DNA from 2 places in the Citricoccus sp. GCM10030269 genome. Region 2 is predicted to be linked to the other one. Evidence: predicted binding sites of a transcription regulator. Region 2 holds the regulator's gene; the other holds the start of a gene.
What was found. The regulator HrcA, encoded in region 2, represses chaperone genes, less so after heat shock. The targets are predictions, from matches to a motif close to TTNGCACTCGNNNNNNNCGAGTGCNAA.

Region 1: a site for HrcA is predicted at 6,197-6,223, ahead of groL (chaperonin GroEL). Genes of this name have one in related genera too.

What each region holds. Positions count from the first base shown of each region.
Region 1 is NZ_JBHTCV010000005.1:1,292,259-1,300,671, reverse strand. Features, by position in the region: gene ACFQQD_RS13040 (TIGR02206 family membrane protein) at 1-556, shown strand, start outside; gene ACFQQD_RS13035 (AzlD domain-containing protein) at 595-906, opposite strand; gene ACFQQD_RS13030 (AzlC family ABC transporter permease) at 903-1,577, opposite strand; tRNA gene ACFQQD_RS13025 (tRNA-Val) at 1,785-1,858, shown strand; gene ACFQQD_RS13020 (threonine/serine exporter family protein) at 2,141-4,156, shown strand; gene ACFQQD_RS13015 (uracil-DNA glycosylase) at 4,230-4,916, opposite strand; gene ACFQQD_RS13010 (DUF3263 domain-containing protein) at 5,037-5,375, shown strand; gene ACFQQD_RS13005 (LytR C-terminal domain-containing protein) at 5,468-6,169, shown strand; gene groL (chaperonin GroEL) at 6,400-8,046, shown strand; gene ACFQQD_RS12995 (DUF4031 domain-containing protein) at 8,185-8,413, opposite strand, start outside.
Region 2 is NZ_JBHTCV010000005.1:205,049-218,244, forward strand. Features, by position in the region: gene ACFQQD_RS08070 (DegV family protein) at 1-361, shown strand, start outside; gene ACFQQD_RS08075 (helix-hairpin-helix domain-containing protein) at 431-1,177, shown strand; gene ACFQQD_RS08080 (ComEC/Rec2 family competence protein) at 1,174-3,675, shown strand; gene holA (DNA polymerase III subunit delta) at 3,686-4,690, shown strand; gene rpsT (30S ribosomal protein S20) at 4,789-5,055, opposite strand; gene lepA (translation elongation factor 4) at 5,284-7,158, shown strand; gene hemW (radical SAM family heme chaperone HemW) at 7,175-8,458, shown strand; gene ACFQQD_RS08105 (DUF4870 domain-containing protein) at 8,478-8,915, opposite strand; gene ACFQQD_RS08110 (DUF3097 family protein) at 9,016-9,888, opposite strand; gene hrcA (heat-inducible transcriptional repressor HrcA) at 10,051-11,073, shown strand; gene dnaJ (molecular chaperone DnaJ) at 11,143-12,276, shown strand; gene ACFQQD_RS08125 (16S rRNA (uracil(1498)-N(3))-methyltransferase) at 12,273-13,043, shown strand; gene ACFQQD_RS08130 (PhoH family protein) at 13,091-13,196, shown strand, end outside.

The DNA of each region.
Region 1 (8,413 bases), 1.1 Mb from region 2:
ACAGGTGGGCCTGTACTCCTATCAGGCCTTCGTGGCCGGCTGGGACTGGGGCGATTCGATGCCTCTGCATATCTCTCGTGTCACCACGCTGATCCTCATCGCCTACCTCATCACCGGCAAACACGCCGTGCTGGAGGTCGGGTTCTACTTCGGGCTCTATGCCTATGCCACGTTCCTGTATCCGCAACGGATCCAGCCCATGGACCATCTCATGGGGTGGAGTTTCCTCATCAGTCATGCCGTGACGATCCTGGTCCCGATCTACGCGGGCATCGCCGAGGGCTGGCGGCCCACGCGGGCGGGACTATGGCGGTCCTACCGCTGGTTCCTCGTCTACTTCGTGGCGATCCTGGGTGTCAACCGGCTCACGGATGGCAACTACTTCTACCTCAAGTACCGCCCGTTCTTCCAGGAACTGCCGGATCCGGTCTACTGGCTGGCGGCCTGTGCGGCCACGCTGGCCCTCATGGGCTTGGGATATCAGGTGTCCCGGCGCTGGCCCGCGAGCCGCGAAGCCGTCGTCACGGCTCCATCCGGGTTGACGACCAGGCACTGAGGTCTCGGCGGCAGGAAGACTCCGCGCCGACGTCGTGCCTAGGGCAACCCCAGCAGCCGCAACCCGGCCGCCGTCCCGGCCCCGACGAGCACCACCACGAGGAATGGCGCCCTCAACAGCAAGGCCACCGCCGCCGCCACCAGGGCCCCGAGCCGCGCATCCGGCAGGAGTCCCTGCCCGTCACCCACCGAGTTCATCACCACCAGCGCGGCCAGCAGCCCGATCGTCACGGCATTGGCCGTCTGCAGCATCCTGGGATCCTCCAGCCAGCGCGCCGGGACCAGGTAGCCGAGCATCTTGGTGGCGAACGCGACGGCACTGGCCAACAGCACCCATCCCCACATGGTCATGACCGATCCTCCTTGTCCTGCGCCGTGCGTGCCTCGTGCCTGGGAGACACTCTTCGTGGCCGGAACCAACCCCACAGCCCGGCGACCGCCGCCGCGACCAGAATGGGGATACCAGACGGCAGCAGCGGCAGGGTCAGCGTGGTGATCAGCGCGGCGACGACGGCCAGAGCCCACGCGTCTGCGGACTTCAGCCGCGGCCACAGCAGGCCCAGCATGGCGGCGGCGGCCGCACCGTCCAGCCCCCACGTCTTCGGGTCTCCGAGGAGGTCTCCGGTCACGGCGCCCACCACCGTGAACGCCGTCCACAACACCCACACCCCGACGCCGGCCGTCCAGAAACCGACCCGGCGACCGCGGGCGTCCGGTTGGGCCATGGCCGTGGCCGCGGACTCGTCGATGGTCACCTGAGCCGCCAAGGGTTTCAAGGCCGTCCGGGGACGCAGCATGGCGTTCAGTTGCATCCCGTAGACACCGTTGCGCAGGCCCAACAGACTGGCGGCTCCCGTGGCGGCTGCGCCGGCGCCACCACCGGCGAGCACACCGATGAACGCGAACTGGGATCCGCCGGTGAACATGAAGGCGCTCAGCACGATCGTCTGCCACGTACTCAGACCGGCGGCCACGGCCAGCGCCCCGAAGGAAATTCCGTACAGTCCTGTCGCGATCGCCACCGAGAGACCGGTCCGGAAGGCCGGCTCAGAACTCAGCGAACCCACTGCACGCCGTCTCCGTCAGGGCACGCTCGAGTCGGCCGGATAGTGATGTGCATGCCCGTCATCCTAGAGCCGTTCGGCACAGTGGGCAGTTTTCCCGTTGACCGTCTGTTCTGGTAGGCTTTCACAGCTGTCAGCCCCTTGTAGGATCGCTGGCGCAGCGCTGGATCTTTAGCTCAGTTGGTTAGAGCGTTCGCTTCACACGCGAGAGGTCGCTGGTTCGAGTCCAGTAAGATCCACCCACGTTGAGAAGTTCCCAACATGCCCCGCCAGAGTGCGGGGCATGTTTGCGTCAGAACACCTTTTGTCAGGGGCTGCCGGCGGGAATGGCCCATCAACCCTGAGACTTTTGCCCGCTGGCGGTTGAGGTTCCGATGGTCCGAGGAGCGGCTGGGGCCACCCGATCGTAGGCCGTGAGGACTGGCACCTACAGTTGGTACGGAAGCCTCATCGCGGGCCAGTAAAGTATCTGTGGCACACCATGGTGGGAGTGTTTCGGTTCTGCCCTGAAGGGAGCGGCGGTGGAGGAAAACCCCGGGACCCGGTCTGGATTTCGGCACGCTCAGGAGCCGCCGACCGACCTGGCCCAGATCCCCGTCATCAAGCCCTCCCGGCGCTCCGAAGAGGAATCCGCCGATCGGCCCTCGGACGTCAACGGTGGTGCCCAGAACCCGGACGACGGCGGCCCGCAGGGCCTCAAAGACGGCACTCAGCACGCCGACGGCGGCACCCCGGACTCCGGCGAGGGCGTCGACTCAGATTCCGGCGAGGAGGTCGCCGCTCCCACCTCCGCCATCGATTTCGCCCTGGGGCCGGCTGCCGAAGCGGCCGGCCAGACGGGTGGCCAGGCGGTGGTCACCGGCGGGATCAGGGTATCCAGCACAGAGACTGCCTCACTGTCCTCCTCCCCGGCGGGAGAGAGTCTGCGCCAGGACACCGGCCGGGAACGAGGCCATCCGACCCTCGCCGCAGGCGAGGACGAGGCGACCGGAGGAGTTGCCGAGTCGTCCCTGACGGAACCTGCGACGTCGGACCCCGTGCCTCAATCTGTTCTGGCGCCCTCCGAGCCGACCACGGGGGAGACCCCGACGGCTGCGCCCGACAAAAAGCCCAAGAAACCATCCAAGGGCCGCATGCGGTTCCCGGGTGGTTCGGCCTTCCGGCGGATCATGCACTCGGAGCCACTGCCCACGCAGTCGCTGTCCATCGTGGAGCGGCTCGCGCACAGCCCGTACGTCAACCCCTTCCTGCGGGCACGGGACAATGCCGACGCCGACGCCCGCACCACCCTGGACTTCGCGCTGAAGCTGGGGGAGACGATGTTCCGCTTCGGTGCCGGCGCTCTGGAGGTCGAGACCTCGATCATCGTGGTGACCCAGGCCTTCGGCATCCACGAGACCGAGGTCGACATCACCAACCAGTCGATCACCCTGAACTACGCGCCCAGCGCCAAGATGCCGTACTCCCTTCACCGGGTGGTCCGGTCCTGGTCTCAGAACTATGCCGGGCTGGCACACCTGCACCGGTTGGTCGCCGCCGTGGCCGCCGGTGACATGGATCGCGACGAGGCCCAGCAGACGCTGGCGGACATCCGGCACCGGCCCAAGCCCTTCCCACGGTGGATGTCCACGCTGGCCGCCGGCCTGTTCGCCGCCACTTTCGTGTTGTTCATCGGAGGCGGACTGGTGGGCGCCGGGGTGTCCCTGCTTTCCACGTGCCTGTTGATCACCGTGGTGGACCAGTTGGGCCGGGCTCGGATTCCCGAGTTCTTCTCGATCATGGTCGGTGGCTTTCTGGCCACGCTCATCACCCTGGTGCTGTACACGCTGGACGTGGATCTCACGCCCTCACTCGTCATTGCCGGCGGGATCATGCTGTTGCTTCCCTCCGGCCGGTTCGTCTCCGCCGTGCAGGACGCCATCAACGGCTTCCCCGTGACTGCGGCAGGGCGTTTCGTCTCGGCGTTCCTGGTCTTCGCTGCCCTGATCGCCGGGATCGTGGCCGCCGTCGTGTTCGCCTCTCTGGTCGGTGTGCCCGAACTGGATCTGGCGGTCGAACCAAGCTTCAGTTACCCGGTGTGGGTGATGGGCATCCTGGTGTTCGCCGCCGCGATCTGGGATTCAATCTTCGAGCAGTCCGAATGGCGACTGCTGTTGCCGACCGCCGTGGTGTCCCTCTTCGGCTACGTCGTCTATGTGGCGGCCGAGTATGTGGGCACCGGCGCCCGACTGTCGCCGGCCATCGCGGCTGCGGCCATCGGTGCGCTGGGCCGTTACGTGGCTTTGCGGATGGGCGCTCCTCAGCTGGTGGTCGCCGTCCCGGGCATCCTGTTCCTCCTGCCCGGTCTGACCATTTTCCGCTCCATGTACAAGATCGCGATGGACTCAGGGGCCATGGAAGAAGGCATGATCGGGTTGTTCAACGCTGCGACGGTGATCATGGCAATCGCCGCCGGCGTCGTGCTGGGCGACACCATCGCCCGCCCGCTGACCAAGGCCTTCCAAGCCAACGAACGACGACGGATTGGTCGCCGCTAGCGCAACCTTGCCGCGGTGCCCGGCACCAGGCGCTGCTGCGCGCCGATGGGTGCTGCTGGGTCCGGTGGTTGACTCAGGCGCCTCGATCCACTCGCCAGTCGATCGGTTCGGCGCCCGCTTGAACCAGCAACTCGTTGGTCCGGCTGAACGGCCTCGAACCGAAGAAGCCACGGTGAGCCGAGAGGGGAGACGGGTGCGGTGACTCGACGATGCCGACGGAGGCCGGTCCGCGCAGCACCGGAGCCATCCTCCGTGCGTCCGCGCCCCACAGGATGGCGACGAGTGGTGTGCCCCGCGCCGCCAGCGCCGCCACAGCCGTCTCGGTGATGGCTTCCCAGCCCAGGCGACGGTGGCTGGCTGGTTGCCCAGCCGTCACGGTCAGGACCCGATTGAGCATTAGCACGCCCTGATCGGCCCACGCCGTCAGATCACCATGAGGCGCCGGCGGAATGCCCAGATCGGACTCCAGTTCCTGATAGATGTTCGCCAGGGACCGGGGCAGCGGCGTGACGTGCCGGTCGACCGCGAAGCTCATGCCGATCGGATGGCCCGGGGTCGGATAGGGATCTTGGCCGAGGATGAGGACTTTGACCTCGTCGAAGCTCTGCCGGAAAGCCCGGAGAATATTCTCAGGGGCCGGCAGGATCTGCTCGCCGCCCGCGCGTCGTTGCCGGATCTCGGTCCCGACGGCGGCCAGCGTCTCGCGCTGTGGGGCCAGGGCGCGGTCCCAACCGGGGTCGAGGGGGCTGATCAATTCCATCGCTGGCAGACTACCCGCCGGCGGAATAACATGCATGTAGTTTGGCCCGTTAGACTGTGGAGTACTCCGCTTCAGGCCCGTCTGGGCCGTGCCGGAACAGGACGTCGGAAGGACCACCTCATGACTGCAGCACACTCCGCCGAGGCGGATCATTCGGAGACCTCTGTGACGGAACAGTCGGGGTCGTCTGAGCTGTCCGAATTGTCTGCGTCATCCGAGTTGTCCGAGCGCGAACGGACCATCCTCGATTTCGAGGACCAGTGGTGGAAGTTCGGCGGGGCGAAGGACCAGGCGATCCGGGACCGCTTCTCCTTCTCGGCGACCACGTACTACCAAGTGCTCAACGGCCTGCTCGACCGCCAAGAGGCATTGGCCTATAAGCCGATGCTGGTCAAGAGATTGCGTAGACTACGGACCACACGCCACCGTGCACGCAGTGCGCGGCGGCAAGAGGCCTGAGCACCGCAGTACCTGCCGGGCCGTGTCCATGGCCGTGCCGCGACGCCCTGAGGCGGCGCGGCACGTTGCCGAAGATCTCGTGATGGTGGCCGATGACTCAGTATCCGCGCGATCAGTTCGACGACGTGCCCGAATACCGCGACCGCAAGGGAACCCACCGCGCCAACGCCGTCGTGGTGTCCGCCTCCTCAGGGTTGCTCTCGATTTCCGTGGCCGCCGCCTTGGCCCTGATCGTCGGCGCCTTCTGCTTCCTCGTCCTGCCGTCCTTGTTACCCGCGGGAGCCCCCACGTCCGGCGCGCCCGCCGGTGCCTCGGCGTCGGAGAGCCCGGACTCCAGCCCGGCAAGGGCGGCCGAATCCTCCACCGCGCTGTCCGGAGCGGTCGAATCGCCGGAGTCCTCTGCCCCGTCCGAACCGAGCGAGCCCTCCGAGACAGCCGGCTCGGACGAAGAGCAGACCGAGGAGCCGGAATCATCAGAGAGCCCTTCGGCCTCCGAGGCACCAGCGGAATCGGCAACTCCTGATACCGGAGACACCTCGGCTCCGGTTGAGGTCTACAACGCGTCCTCCATCAACGGCCTCGCCGGTCAGGTCTCCGGAACGCTGTCCTCGTCCGGGTACACGGTCGCCGGAACCGGGAACTGGCAGGGGTTTTCCGTGCCGTCGTCGGGCGTCTACTACTCCGTGAACGAAACCACCGCTCAGGCGGTGGCGAGCGACCTCGGCCTGCCGCTGATCTACGAGCCCCGCGTTCCGGGGATCGCGGTGGTTCTCAACGCGGATTACGCCGGCTGAGAGAGCCCGCGTCGGGCCGAAGCGATGTTTGCACTCTCAGGTGGCGAGTGCTAAATATGGACTAGCACTCCGAGGTTCCGACTGCCAAGCCCGCAGGCATGCGGGTGGTCGTGATCGCGGGGCAGACCTGAACGTGGTGAGGTCCGGTTGTGGGCCGTCCGTCGCGGGCACTGCACAGGTCAGTTGAGTACTGCCAAGCAACGCCAAGGTCCAGAAAGGACAGTGCACACATGGCCAAGACCATTGCATTCGACGAAGAGGCTCGCCGCGGCCTGGAACGGGGTCTGAACACCCTGGCCGACGCGGTCAAGGTCACGCTCGGCCCGCGCGGCCGCAACGTGGTGCTGGAGAAGAAGTGGGGCGCCCCCACGATCACCAATGACGGCGTCTCCATCGCCAAGGAGATCGAACTCGACGACCCGTACGAGAAGATCGGTGCCGAGCTCGTCAAGGAGGTCGCCAAGAAGACCGACGACGTTGCCGGTGACGGCACCACCACCGCTACCGTGCTGGCTCAGGCCCTCGTCAAGGAAGGCCTGCGGAACGTGGCCGCCGGCGCCGATCCGCTGTCCCTGAAGCGCGGCATCGACAAGGCCGTGGCCGCCGTGATCGAAGAGCTCGTCGGCTCCGCCAAGGAGATCGAGACCAAGGAGCAGATCGCCGCCACCGCCTCCATCTCCGCCGCTGACACCCAGATCGGCTCCCTCATCGCCGAGGCGCTGGACAAGGTCGGCAAGGAAGGCGTCGTCACCGTCGAGGAGTCCCAGACCTTCGGCCTGGAGCTTGAGCTGACCGAGGGCATGCGCTTCGACAAGGGCTACATCTCGGGCTACTTCGTCACCGACGCAGAGCGCCAGGAGACTGTGCTGGAGGATCCCTACATCCTCATCGTCAACTCCAAGATCTCCAACGTGAAGGACATGGTCGCTCTGCTGGAGAAGATCATGCAGTCCGGCAAGTCGTTGCTGATCATCGCCGAGGACGTCGAGGGCGAGGCTCTGGCCACGCTGGTCGTCAACAAGATCCGCGGCACCTTCAAGTCCGTCGCCGTCAAGGCACCCGGCTTCGGCGACCGCCGCAAGGCCATGCTGGCCGACATCGCCATCCTCACCGGTGGCCAGGTCATCTCCGAAGAGGTCGGCCTCACCCTCGAGAACGCCGGACTGGAGACCCTGGGCACCGCCCGCAAGGTCGTCATCACCAAGGACGAGACCACCATCGTCGAAGGCGCCGGTGACGCCGAGGAGATTGCCGGACGCGTCAAGCAGATCCGCGCCGAGATGGAGAACACCGACTCCGACTACGACCGCGAGAAGCTGCAGGAGCGCCTGGCCAAGCTGGCCGGCGGCGTGGCCGTCATCAAGGCCGGTGCCGCTACCGAGGTCGAGCTCAAGGAGCGCAAGCACCGCATTGAGGACGCCGTCCGCAACGCCAAGGCTGCCGTGGAAGAGGGCATCGTCGCCGGCGGTGGCGTGTCCCTGACCCAGGCCGGCGCTCGGGCGTTCCCGAAGCTCTCCTTGGAGGGTGACGAGGCCACCGGCGCGAACATCGTCAAGGTCGCAGTCGAGGCCCCGATGAAGCAGATCGCCTTCAACGCCGGCCTGGAGCCGGGTGTCGTGGCTGCCAAGGTCAAGGGCCTGCCGGCCGGGCACGGCCTCAACGCCGCCACCGGTGAGTACGAGGACCTGCTGGCTGCCGGCGTCAACGACCCGGTCAAGGTGACCCGCTCTGCTCTGCAGAACGCCGCCTCGATCGCCGGCCTGTTCCTGACCACCGAGGCCGTCGTGGCCGACAAGCCGGAGCCGGCATCGGCTGCACCCGGCGGCGACGACATGGGTGGCATGGGCGGTATGGGTGGCATGGGCGGCATGATGTGATCATCTGATCACCCGCTACACCACGGAAGGCCCGGTCCCGAGAGGACCGGGCCTTCCGGCGTTTAACCCGCACCCTCTCTACCCATCCCACTTTGCGGGCAGAACGAACCGGTTCGTTCTGCCCGCAAAGTGAGGGGGTTAAGGGGTCCAGTGGCGGGAGGTGGGGTGGAGCTCGGCGGAGAGATTTCTCCGGGCCGCCTTCTCCCAGAATCGGGCCCCGGTGCGGGTGCGGTACAGCGGGCGGGAGTCCAGCAAGGACTGCACGACGGCGGCGCGGCCGGCCGCGAAGTCCGGGTCCGGCACGTGGGCGAACTCCTCACGAATGGCGGAGAGGTAGCGGCCGTAGTCGCCGCGTGGCCGGCTGAGA
Region 2 (13,196 bases):
ACTGCGGCGAGGTGGTCGCATCGGCGCGATGGCCGGCCTGCTCGGCACCCTGTTGCACGTCAAACCGGTCCTGACCCTGGACGACGGGATGGTCTCACTGATGGACCGCGAACGGTCCATCAGCAAGGCGACCGACCGGCTGGTTGACCTCGCCACGGAGAACAGTGGTCAGCCCGAAAGGCTTGCGGTGCACGGGTTCGGCAATGACCCGGCCGCGCACGAGCTGGCCGGACGACTGCAGGACCACTCCGCGCTCCCGGTGCCGGTGATTCAGCTGCCCGCCGTACTGGCGGCGCACTTGGGGCTCGGAGCTCTCGGTGTCACGCTGAATCCCCTGACTACTGCACAGCGTGACGAGTAGACGCGAGCCGTCCCCAGCGGATACACCGGGGTCTCCCGTCGGACACGGTCACGGAGCAGGCTGGGAGACATGGGACGGCACAGTCACCGCGGTCCGGCTGCAGATGCGCAGCCGGATGACGCCGCACACCTGAGGTCCGCAGAGGAATGGGAGCAGGAGCCCGGGCCCCTTCTGCTCTGGCGCACTCGCATCGTCACGTCGGCTGTCCTGTTGCTGGCCGTGCTCGCCGGGGCGTGGTGGGTGGTCGGTTGGCTAACGTCTCCGGCCGGCCCCGGAGGGGAGACAGCTCCAGCAGCGGCTCCGGTTCTCGATTCCTCCGAACCGGCACCGCGCTCGGTGAGCCCGACGGCGGACCCGGCCGGTAGCGGCTCCGTCACCGTGCATGTGGCCGGTGAAGTGCGCGAGCCCGGCCTGGTTGAGTTGCCGGAGGGGTCTCGGGTGGCGGACGCCCTGCAGTCCGTCGGCGGCGCGACCGGTGAGGCTCAGTTGGACCGGCTGAATCTGGCGGCGCCGGCCACCGACGGCAGCCAGATCATGGTGCCCGGGCCGGACATCCCGGAGGCTCCAGCCGCGACACCGGCGCCTGGGGTGGCGGGAGCCGGGAAGGCGGGGGCTGACGGCGCGGCCACTGTCAATCTCAACACCGCCGACGTGACCGCACTGGAGGAGCTTCCCGGCATCGGTCCGGCGCTGGCCGGCCGCATTGTGGATCACCGCGAACAGGTCGGACCGTTCGGCTCGATGGAGGATCTGGACGCCGTGTCCGGGATCGGCCCGGCCATGATGGAACAGCTGGATGGACTGGTCGCCTGGTGACCGTGCGGGCCGAGGGCAGAGTCTCCGGGGCGGTCGACCTCCGGCTCCTGCCCGCGGCCCTCGCGACCGTGGCGACATGCCTGGCGGTTCAGGCGCTTCCGTATGCGATGGCGGTCCTGCTCCCGTGGGTGTTGGCCGGCGCCGCCGTCGTCTGCACCGCGCTCTTGGTGCGCTGGAACCGAACGGAATGGCCGTCCATGGTGATGGCCCTCTCGGCTTGTGCCCTGTGGATCGCGGCGGTGGCCGGCGTCCAGGCGGTGGGACACCGGGCTCCCGTGAACAGTTCCGGCTGGGAGGACGCCGTGGCCACGGATCAACCGGTGCGGCTGTCGGGGGAAACGACCGGCTCATCGACGCGGTCTGCCGGAGCCTTCGGGCCGAGCTGGCATCTGCCGGTGACCGTGGAGCGGTTCGGTCACCCCCTGGGGTCGGTCCCCGGCGGTGCGAGCGTGATCGTGTCCGGCGGCCGCCATTGGAGCGATCTGGATGCCGGTACGCCCCTCTGCTTCGTCGCGACGCTCGAGGCGCAGAACGATTCGGTGTTCGCCCGGGCGAAGACCGCTCCGGATACCGGCTCCTGCCCGAGCTCCACTGACGGTACCGCCGGGTCGAGCGGATCCACGGGCCGGGACCTGGTCCGCACGGCGGTTCGCGAGGCGGCCACCGGCTCGGTGGGCGACGCCCCACAACTGCTGCCGGGGTTGGTCCTGGGAGACCGCTCTGCCCAGGAACCGAACCTGGACGAGGCGATGAAGACGTCCGGACTGAGCCATCTCAGCGCCGTCAGCGGAGCGAACTGCACCCTCATCGCGGGGGCCGTCACCATGACCCTGCGGTCGTTCCGGATTCGACGCCCCGTGGTCTTGGCGACCGTTCTCGGAGTGCTGGTGATCTTCGTGATCGTGGTGGGCGCAGAACCGTCGGTCATCCGCGCCGCTGTGATGGGTGCACTGGGAGCCTGGGCCGTCTTCTTCGGCCGGGGCCGTCATGCCGTGCCGCTGCTGTTCCTCGCCGTGTGTGTGCTCCTGTGTTGGGAACCGGCCCTGGTCACCGAACCGGCATTTCAACTCTCCGTGGCCGCCACGTGCGGCATCGTCCTGGCGGCTCGGCCCGTGGAGCAATGGTTGACCGCTGCGTTACGGCACTGGATGCCCGGACCCGTGGCCGGAACCATCGGGGCGGCTCTGGCGGTCACGGTGTGCGCCCAGATCGCCTGCCAGCCGATCCTCGTGGGCATGACCGGGGATCTGAGTGCTTACTCGGTCCCGGCCAACCTGTTGGCGGCGCCGCTGGTCCCGTTCGTCACCGTTCCCGGAACGGCCGCGGCGGTGGTGGCTGTTCCGTTCCCCGGACTCGCGGCCGTGGTGTTCTGGGTGATCGGCTGGCCCGCCGCGGGGATCGGCTGGATCGCCACGGTGGTCTCACGCTGGCCCGGAGCAGTCCAACCGTGGCCGGAGGGGACCACCGGGGTGGTGCTCGTCTTTCTGCATCTGACGGCAGCCGTGGCCCTGCTGTGGCTCGTGCTGCGGTGGGAACGCACGCGGCCGGCCCGGGTCCGTCGGCTCGGGCAGTCCAACACCGGACGCACGACGTCGAATCCCCGCTTGCGCTGGAGCGTCACCGTCGCGTGGACGGTCATCTGTGCCGCTGCGGGCAGCCAGCTCGGCGTGGTCCTCGCTCCGCCGGCCGGTCCGGTGCCGGAGGACTGGTCGTTGGCCGCCTGCGACGTCGGACAGGGGGACATGGTGGCGCTGCGCACCGGTGATCGGTCGGCAATGGTGGTGGACACCGGGCCGGAGCCGGCCGACGCGAGGGCGTGCCTGGATCGACTCGGCGTGGATCGAGTCGATCTCTTGGTGCTGTCCCACCTGCATGCAGACCACACCGGGGGCGCCGCGGCGGTCGTCGACTGCTGCCGGCCGGCCGACATCCTGTACTCGACCGCCTCCGAGGGGACCGAGACCAGGGTTCCGGCGCTGAACGGAGCCCGGCAGCCGGCATCGGGGGAGACTGGCCGGGTGGGTGGGCAGCAGGTAGGTGGGAAACAAGAGCGCGACCGGCCGGCGCCGGGCTGGTGGGTGAACTGGACCGTGCTGGATGCCGACCACTCCGCGGCCTCGGAGAACGACGCCTCGATGCAGATGCTGGCCACCGTGCACACCCCGCAGGGCGAGTACTCGGTACTGCTCACCGGCGATCTGGAGGAGGACGCCGCCCGGTCTCTGCTTCAGCAGGGGGTCTACCCGGACTCCGTGGATGTTCTCAAGGTCGCTCATCACGGGGCCAGCAACGGTGGCGCCGACGTGATCCGAGCCGTGGATCCGGCGCTGTCCGTGGTCGGCGTCGGGGAGGACAATACGTACGGACACCCGCATCCGGCGATCATCGGCGAACTCGAACGCCACGGTCCAGTGGTGCGCACGGACCTACACGGGACCACGGTGCTGTCGCTGCGGAAGGGAGAGCTGGTGCCGACGATGGCCGGATCCCGCCGGTAGGATGAGACGCATGCCCGCCTCGAGTCGTTCCCGCCGTCCCACGCGTTCCGGGGCGGACTGGCGCACCGTCAAGCCGGCCCGGCTCATGCTCCTCAAAGGGCCCGAGGACTTCATCGCCACCCGTGTCACCGATCGGGTGCGGACCGTCCTGCGCGAACAGGATCCGGGGCTGGAGGTGCACCGCCTGGAGGCCGGAGAGTACGAGGCCGGCCAACTGTCCATGCTCGCCAGCCCGTCGCTGTTCGGAGAGGCCAAGATCCTGCAGATCGACGGGCTGCAGGAGATGACCGAGGCCTTCCTCGTCGACTGCCTGGACTACGTTCGTGCCCCCGCCGACGACGTCACGCTGATCTTGCGTCACACCGGCGGCAATCGCGGCAAGAAGTTGCTGGACGCCGTCACGGAGGCCGGTGTCCTGGTCGAGTGTCAGCCCATTTCCTCCGAGGCGGACAAGACCGACTTCGTCGTCGGGGAGTTCCGGTCCCGAGGCCGCTCCATCGACCCGGAAGCAGTCCGTTCGCTGCTGGACGCGGCCGGAGGTTCGCTGGCCGATCTGGCCGCGGCTTGCCAACAGCTCGCCGAGGACACTGAGGGAACCGTGACCACCGAGATGGTGGACCGCTACTACGGCGGCCGCGTAGAGGCGACGGCGTTCAAGGTCGCCGATGCCGCCATCGAAGGACGGGCCGGACCGGCGACGGCCCTGCTCCGGCACGCTCTGGCCACGGGGGTCTCCGCTCCGGCCATCACCGGTGCCCTGGCCCTGAAGACCCGCCAGATCGCCCGCATCGTGGACGCCCGCATCGGTCAGGGACAACTGGCCGGAGTGCTCGGTATGGCCCCGTGGCAGGCACGGAGGGTGTCGGAGACGGTGCGGTTCTGGAACCCGGCGACCATCGCCGCCGCCATCGAGTGGGTGGCTCAGGCCGACGCCGAGGCCAAGGGACAGGCCAAGGACGCCGACTATGCCGTCGAGAAGGCCGTCACCCGCATCGCCCTCGCTGCTCGCCGGTGACCGTCACCAGACATCTTCTCCAGACACACCGAAGCCCCCGTCCGTGAAGGGACGGGGGCTTCGCTGATCACCCGCGAGGTGCGGCGTTCAGCCGCAGATCAGGCGTTGACGCTCTGAAGGCGCTTGGCGATACCGGACTTGCGGTTAGCAGCCTGGTTCTTGTGGATGACGCCCTTGCTGGCCGCCTTGTCCAGCTTCTTGCTGGCCAGGGCGACGGCGGACGAAGCTGCGGCCTGATCGCCGGCGGCGATGGCCTTGTCCACAGCGCGGATAGCGGTACGCAGTTCGGACTTCACGGCGACGTTACGCAGACGCGCCTTCTCGTTGGTCAGGATGCGCTTCTTCTGGGACTTGATGTTTGCCAAGGAACGGTCTTTCTGTTGTCTTCTGACGTGGTCGGTGAGGGATAATCCCGGTTCCGGCGACTGAGCGGCGTGGGGATACCTGGTTGAGCCGTTCCGGGAGTGCCCGTCGACCTGCGCGGACACACAGCTATACAGCTTATCACGGGCCGCCGGACACCGCCGCTGCCCAGGAAACGTGGAAGAATGGACGATCAGCCCCGAGTACTGCCGAGTTGAAGGAAGATGCCCGTGTCGCCCAAGGCGAGCCATGCCCCGGTGCCCGCCGCCACCGATCCGTCGGTGATCCGGAATTTCTGCATCATCGCGCACATCGACCACGGCAAGTCGACGCTGGCAGACCGCATGCTGCAGTCGACCGGCGTCGTCCAGCCTCGGGATATGAAGGCCCAGTACTTGGACCGGATGGACATCGAGCGCGAGCGCGGCATCACCATCAAGTCCCAGGCCGTTCGGATGCCCTGGGCGGTCGAGGACGAGACCGGGACGTCCGCCACCTACGCCCTGAACATGATCGACACTCCGGGGCACGTCGACTTCACTTACGAGGTCTCCCGCTCACTGGCCGCCTGTGAGGGCGCCATCCTGCTGGTCGATGCGGCCCAGGGCATCGAGGCGCAGACCCTGGCCAATCTGTATCTGGCCATGGAGCACGAACTGGCGATCATCCCGGTGCTGAACAAGATCGACCTACCCTCGGCCGAACCGGACAAGTACGCCGCGGAGATCGCCGGGTTGATCGGTTGCGATCCGCAGGATGTACTGCGGGTCTCCGGCAAGACCGGGGTGGGGGTCGAAGAGCTGCTGGATCAGGTGGTCAAGGCGGTCCCGCCACCAGAGGGCGACGCGCAGGGCCCGGCCCGAGCGATGATCTTCGACTCCGTCTATGACACCTATCGCGGCGTGGTGACCTATGTCCGCGTGGTGGACGGCAAACTGTCTCCGCGCGAGAAGATCACCATGATGTCCACCGGGGCCACTCACGAACTGCTCGAGATCGGGGTCTCGTCGCCCGAGCCCATCCCGTCCAAGGGCCTGGCCGTCGGCGAGGTCGGGTACCTCATCACCGGCGTGAAGGACGTGCGCCAGTCGAAGGTCGGTGACACCGTGACCGGGGCCGCGCAGCCGGCTGCGGAACGCATCGGCGGCTATGCCGATCCCAAGCCGATGGTCTTCTCCGGCCTGTACCCCATCGACGGCTCCGACTATCCCGTCCTGCGTGACGCCCTCGACAAGCTCAAGCTCAATGACGCCGCCCTGACCTACGAGCCGGAGACCTCCGTGGCCCTCGGCTTCGGATTCCGCGTGGGCTTCCTCGGCCTGCTGCACCTGGAGATCATCCGCGAACGGCTTGAGCGGGAGTTCAACCTGGATCTGATCTCCACGGCGCCCAACGTGGTCTACGAGGTCACGCGGGAGGACCAGTCGGTGGTCACGGTGACGAATCCCTCCGAGTTCCCGGAGGGCAAGATCCGGGAGGTGCGCGAGCCGATGGCCTCGGCCACCGTGATCGTGCCCAGCGAGTTCATCGGTGCGGTCATGGAACTGTGCCAGGGCAAACGCGGACAGATGAAGGGCATGGACTACCTCTCCGAGGAGCGGGTGGAGATCCGCTACTGGATTCCCCTGGCCGAGATCGTCTTCGACTTCTTCGATCTGCTCAAGTCCCGCACCAAGGGCTACGCCTCCCTGGAGTGGAAGGCCGACGGGGACCAGTCCGCCGACCTGGTCAAGGTCGACATCCTGCTGCAGGGCGAGCAGGTGGACGCGTTCAGTGCCATCACCCACAAGGACACGGCCTACGCCTACGGCGTCAAGATGACCAGCAAGCTCAAGGAACTGATTCCGCGGCAGCAGTACGAGGTGCCGATCCAGGCGGCCATCGGTTCGCGCATCATCGCCCGTGAGAACATCCGGGCCATCCGCAAGGACGTGCTCTCGAAATGCTACGGCGGTGACATCTCCCGGAAGCGCAAGCTCTTGGAGAAGCAGAAGGAGGGCAAGAAGCGCATGAAGATGGTCGGCCGGGTCGAGGTCCCGCAAGAGGCCTTCATCGCCGCGCTCTCCTCGGACGGGGCCGGCTCCGAGTCCGGCGCCAAGAAATAGCGCGGCTGTTCCAGCAGTGCCTTCCACTCTTCCTCTCGGTGATCCCGCGCCCGACGACGGCCGCTTCCCCGACGACGTCGCCCACCGGGTTCGCGCCGCGGCCGAGGCCGGCCGCCCCCGAACCTTCAGCCTGTACGTGCACGTGCCGTTCTGCACCGTGCGCTGCGGTTATTGCGACTTCAACACCTATAGCGCCGAAGACCTGGGTCCCGGGGCGTCCCGAAGCTCTTACGCGGACACCGTCTCCGGAGAGCTCGAGTTCGCGGCCCAGGCCCTGACCGCCTCGGATGTGCCTCCGCGCACTCTGGAGACCGTATTCTTCGGCGGCGGCACCCCCACGTTGCTGCCCGCGTCGGACCTGGTGAGCATCCTCGACCGGGCCCGGGAGCTGTTCGGTGTCACGCCCGGCGCGGAGATCACCACCGAGGCGAACCCGGACTCGGTGACGGCCGACTCGCTGCGGGAACTCGCACACGGCGGGTTCACCCGCGTCTCCTTCGGCATGCAGTCGGCGGTGCCCCACGTGCTGGCCACGCTGGAGCGCACACACCGCCAGGAGAACGTGCCCGCCGCCGTCGGGTGGGCCCGCGAGGCCGGACTGGAGGTCTCTCTGGATCTGATCTACGGCACGCCGGGGGAGTCGCTGGCGGACTGGCAGAGCACCGTTGAGGCGGCCGTGGCCCTGGAGCCGGACCACATCTCGGCGTACTCGCTCATCGTGGAGGACGGCACGAAGTTCGGTGCGGCCGTCAAACGTGGGTCCGTGGCCGACGTCGACCCGGATGATCAGGCCGACAAGTACCTGCTGGCGGAGCGGCTGCTGTCCGAGGCCGGATACCGCTGGTACGAGATCTCGAATTGGGCGCGTGACCCCGAGGGCACCGGAGCACATCGGGCCCGGCACAACATGGCCTATTGGCGGGACCAGGACTGGTGGGGTGCCGGCCCCGGGGCGCACTCCCACCTGGCCGGGGTGCGGTTCTGGAACGCCAAGCACCCCGCCGCTTACGCGCAGCGGCTGGCCACGGGCGTGTCACCGTCCGTGGGGCGAGAGGAGCCCGACGCCGAGGCGCGGTTCCTCGAACGCGTCATGCTGGGTGTCCGGCTCGCCGAGGGGCTGGAGATCTCCGCCCTGGAGGAATCGGCGCCCGACGGCGGTGCGCACGCCAAGCGCGAGATCGCCGCGATGATCGCGGAGGGACTGCTGGACGGTCGCGCCGCCGTGACCGGCAGAGTGGTGCCGACGCTGCAGGGCCGGCTGCTCGACGACGCCATTGTGCGGCGGTTGGCGGGCTTCTGAGCAGGCGGTTCTGAGCGAACTACTGAATCAGGCGCAGGTTGATCGGGTACCGGTACGGGCGGCCCTTGTTGCACTGGATGCCGGCAGCCACGCCGGAGACGGTCATGAACAGCCAGATGAGCATGGCGACGATGCCGAAGATGCCGCCGATGATCGGAATCAGCGCGAGGAGATTGGCCACGATGGCCAGCACGGTCGGCGGCAGCGTGAAGTTCAGGGCCTCTTTGGCCTCCTGAGCCGTGAAGGGGCCGCGATGACGGAAGACCAGGTAGATGATCAGCGAGGGGATGCATGCCAGGACGCCCCCGAAATGCGCCAGTGTGGCCCATTGGCGGTCCTCAGCGGGGGTCAGCGGTTCGGCTTGGGCCGGTGAGCCCTGCAAGTGCTGGTCACGCTGGGAGGCAGCGGACGGACGCTGGCGGTGTGGTCCGCCGGGATGCTGCTGGGACACGTCCATGGCCTTTCCGGATCGCTGCTCATGCTGTACTGCTCATGCTGTACTGCTCAGATGCTGTTGATCGACACTCTACCGCCGGGGGCGAGGTGAACGGCGCACCTCAGTCGCTGGTGGCCGTGAGGAAGTCGATGACTTCCTCGACCCGGCCCAGCAGTGCCGGTTCCAGATCGGCGTAGGTCCTGACGTAGGAAAGAATCCTCTTCCAGCCCAGCCCGACGTCCTCCTTGGTGCGATGCGGCCACCCCAGTCCCTTGAGGATCCCGGTCTTCCAATCCTGACCTTTGGGAACCACGGGCCAAGCCTCGATGCCCAGCACCGCCGGCTTGATGACCTGCCAGACGTCCACGTAGGGGTGGCCGACGATCAGCACGTCGCCCCTGGCCCCGGGCACCTTCAGGGCCTCGCGGGCGATGCGCTCCTCCTTGGAACCGCTGACGAGGTGGTCCACCAGAATCCCGAGCCGGCGCCGTGGGCCGGGGGAGAAGTCGGTGATCGCGCCGGCCAGGTCGTCCACGCCGTGCAACGGCTCGACCACGATGCCCTCCAGCCGTAGGTCCTCACCCCAGACCTTCTCGATCAACTCGGCGTCATGGACGCCCTCGACCCAGATGCGGGAGGCGCGAGCGGTGCGGGCCCGCGCGTTCTCCACGCGCACAGAGCCCGACGCCGTCCGGGCCGGACGCGAGCCGCCGTCGCCGGGCGTCGAGGCGGGGCTGGGGGCCACGACTTTCACCGGGGCGCCGTCCACGAGAAACCCATAGCCCAGCGGGAATGACCTGGCCCGGCCGTTGTGACCCTCGAGGACCACCAGGTGAACGCCGCCGGACTTCTCGACCCGGAGCACGGCGCCGGTGAATCCGGTCTCGGTGTCCTCCAGGACGGTCCCCGGGTCGGCGGGGACCTCGGTGACGGTGCGGGCGGCAGGGCGGAAACCGCCGTCGAGGGTGCCCGGGCCCCAGCTGTTCCAATCCACGAGAGCCGACGCTAGCAACGAGCACGGGCGATTCGGTGGACCGGCTCGCGCTGAGCTGCGCTGGGCTGCACTGGGCTGCACTGGGGCGGATTGGACGCGCGTACTAGACTTGGCACTTGACAGTGTCGAGTGCTAAGCCGAAATGAGGATGGGAAGGGTGAGATGAGCGAACATCCGCGCCGCATGCAGGTCCTCCAGGCCATCGTGGACGACTACGTCGCCTTGCGTGAGCCCGTCGGCTCCAAGGCCCTGGTGGATCGCCATCAGCTGGGCGTCTCGTCGGCCACCGTGCGCAATGACATGGCCGCTCTCGAAGAAGAGGGCCTCATCGTCGCGCCCCACACCTCCTCTGGGCGCATCCCCACGGATAAGGGTTACCGCGTCTTCGTGGACCAGATTTCCGAGGTCAAGCCGCTGTCCGCGGCCGAGAAGCGTGCCGTGCAGACGCTGTTGGAATCGACCGGTGATTTCGACGAGATGATGTCCAACACCGTGCGGCTGCTGGCGCAGTTGACCAATCAGGTCGCCGTCCTGCAATTCCCACACGTGGACTCCTCGACCATCCGGCATATCGAGTTCGTCTCCCTGGCGCCGAACCGGGCGCTTGTGGTGGTGATCTTCTCCACCGGTCAGGTCGACCAGCGGGCCTTCGGTCTGGACCTCGACCCGGGCGAGTCCACGGAAGCCCCCCTGACCGCGTTGAAGCAATTGTTCCTGCGTCACCTGGACGGTCTGACGCCGGCGCAGGCGGCGGACGGTCTCCGGCTGGCCCTGGATGCGGTGCCGCCGGAGGACCGAGCACTGGCCGAAGCCTTCGCGGGACAACTGGACCATTTGCTGGCCGCCCGTCGAGAAGACAGAATCATCATGGCCGGTACGGCCAACCTGGCCCGGTCCACCGGCGACTTCCCCTTCTCGATCGGCCCCATCCTCGAAGCGCTTGAGGAACAGGTCGTGTTGTTGCGTCTGTTGACCGAGATGGAGCAGGATGTGCGGGGCCTCAGTGTGCGCATCGGCTCCGAGAACACCGGTTCCCTGTCCGAGACCTCGGTGATCGCCGCCGGATACGGGCCCGGTTCCGGCGCCAAACTCGGAATCGTGGGGCCGACGCGCATGGACTATCCCGGCACCATGACCGCCGTGCGTGCCATCGCCCGTTATCTGTCCAGGATCTTGTCGCAATAGCGGCGGGACGGCCCGACCGTCCAGAACGAGCTTCACCACCATCCCCATCCGGAAGGAACACCGCAGACCGTGGCTGACCATTACGAGGTACTCGGCGTGGGCCGGGACGCCTCCGCCGAGGAGATCAAGCGCGCCTACCGCAAGTTGGCCCGCAAGTTCCACCCCGACGTGAACCCCGCGCCGGACGCCGCCGATCAGTTCAAGAGCGTCACCCGGGCCTACGAGGTCCTCTCGGACCCCGAGAAGCGGCGCAATTACGACGCCACGGGCCACGAGAACGGCACCGGTGGCATGGGCGGCGGCTTCGGCGGCGCCGACTTCGGCGGTTTCCAGGACATCTTCGAGACGTTCTTCGGCGCCGGTGGATCCGGTGGCATGGGTGGCGGTCCGACCGGACGGGCTCGCCGCGGCCAGGACGCCCTCATCACCGCCAGCATCGATCTCCGGGACGCCGTCTTCGGTACCGAGAAGACGCTCGAGGTGGACACTGCCGTGGTGTGCCCCACGTGTGACGGCTCCTGCTGCCAGCCCGGGACCCAGCCGGAGACCTGCACTATCTGCAACGGCCAGGGTGCCGTCCGGCGTCCCGTGCGCTCCATCCTCGGCACCGTCATGGCCGCCGAAACCTGCTCGGCCTGCCAGGGCTTCGGAACGGTCATTCCGGATCCCTGCCGCGAGTGCTCGGGCCAGGGCCGGATCCGTGAGCGCACCTCGCTGACCATCAAGATCCCGGCCGGCGTCGCCACCGGCACCCGCATCCAGCTCGCCGGCCGCGGTGAGGCCGGCCCGGGCGGCGGTCCCCACGCGGACCTGTACGTCGAGATCGAGGTGCGCCAGCACGACGTCTTCGTACGGGACGGTGATCATCTGCTGGCCACCATGAGCGTCCCGATGACAGCGGCGGCCCTCGGCACCACCCTCACGCTGGACACCTTCGACGGCGAGCAGGAGGTCCCGGTCAAGGCCGGTACCCAGTCCGGCGAGGTGCAGACGCTCAAAGGTCTGGGTGTCGGCCGGCTGCGGAGCAACGGACGCGGTGACCTCAAAGTCACGCTCCGGGTCGAGACCCCCACCCGGCTCGACGACGAGCAGAGGCAATTGCTGGAACAGCTCGCCACGGTGCGCGGTGAAGACCGCGTGCACGGCACCACTGAGCAGCGGGGCCTGTTCTCGAAGCTGCGGGACAACCTCAAGAACCTGTGAGCGATCCCGTCTTCTACGCCGCCGAGGGCGACCTGCAGCACGTGACGGCCGGCGCCGTCGTCGTGCTGACCGGTTCCGAGGCCCGCCACGCTGCCCAGGTGATGCGCCTGGGACCGGGCGAGCGGGTCGACGTGGCGGACGGGACCGGCCGGAGGGTGTCCGGGTCGGTGCTCTCCGCCGCTCCGGACCGGCTGGAGGTGACGGCCGAGAGCGTCGTGGACGAGCCGGTGCCCTCGCCCGAACTGGTCCTGGTCCAGGCCCTGGCCAAGGGCGACCGGGATGTGCTGGCGATCCAGACGGCGACCGAGCTCGGCATCGACGCCGTCCATCCCTGGCAGGCCGAACGGTCCATCGTGCGGTGGAAGGCGGAGAAGGCGGCCAAAGCGATCGCCAAGTGGGACGCCGCCCTGGTGGCCGCCGCCAAACAGTCGCGCCGGGCGCGGATTCCGCACACCCGGTCGGTGTTCTCCGGCACCGGGGTGGCCGACGTCGCCGCCTCCGGCACCGTGGTGCTGGTGCTGCATGAAGACGCCGAGACCTCACTGGAAACGGCTCTGAGGGAGGCTGAGCACGCGCGGCAGATCGAGCGCATCGTCCTGGTGGTCGGCCCCGAGGGCGGCATCAGTCCGGCCGAGATCGACGCGCTGGTCCAGGCCGGGGGAGTGCCCTGTGTGCTCGGACCGCATGTGCTGCGCTCGTCGACGGCGGGGCCGGCGGCGGTGGCGGTCATCCAGCAACTGCTGGGCCGGTTCGGCACGCGGTCGTAGACTGGACTCAGACATCACATCCCAGCACAGGAGCTGAGCCACCACCCTTGAGCCTTCCCACCGAACCCGCCCACGAGCAGATCACCATTTCGTTCGCCTCAGCCGAGGACATGGTGCGCACCTTCGGCACGCAGGACCTGTTGTTGCGCGTCC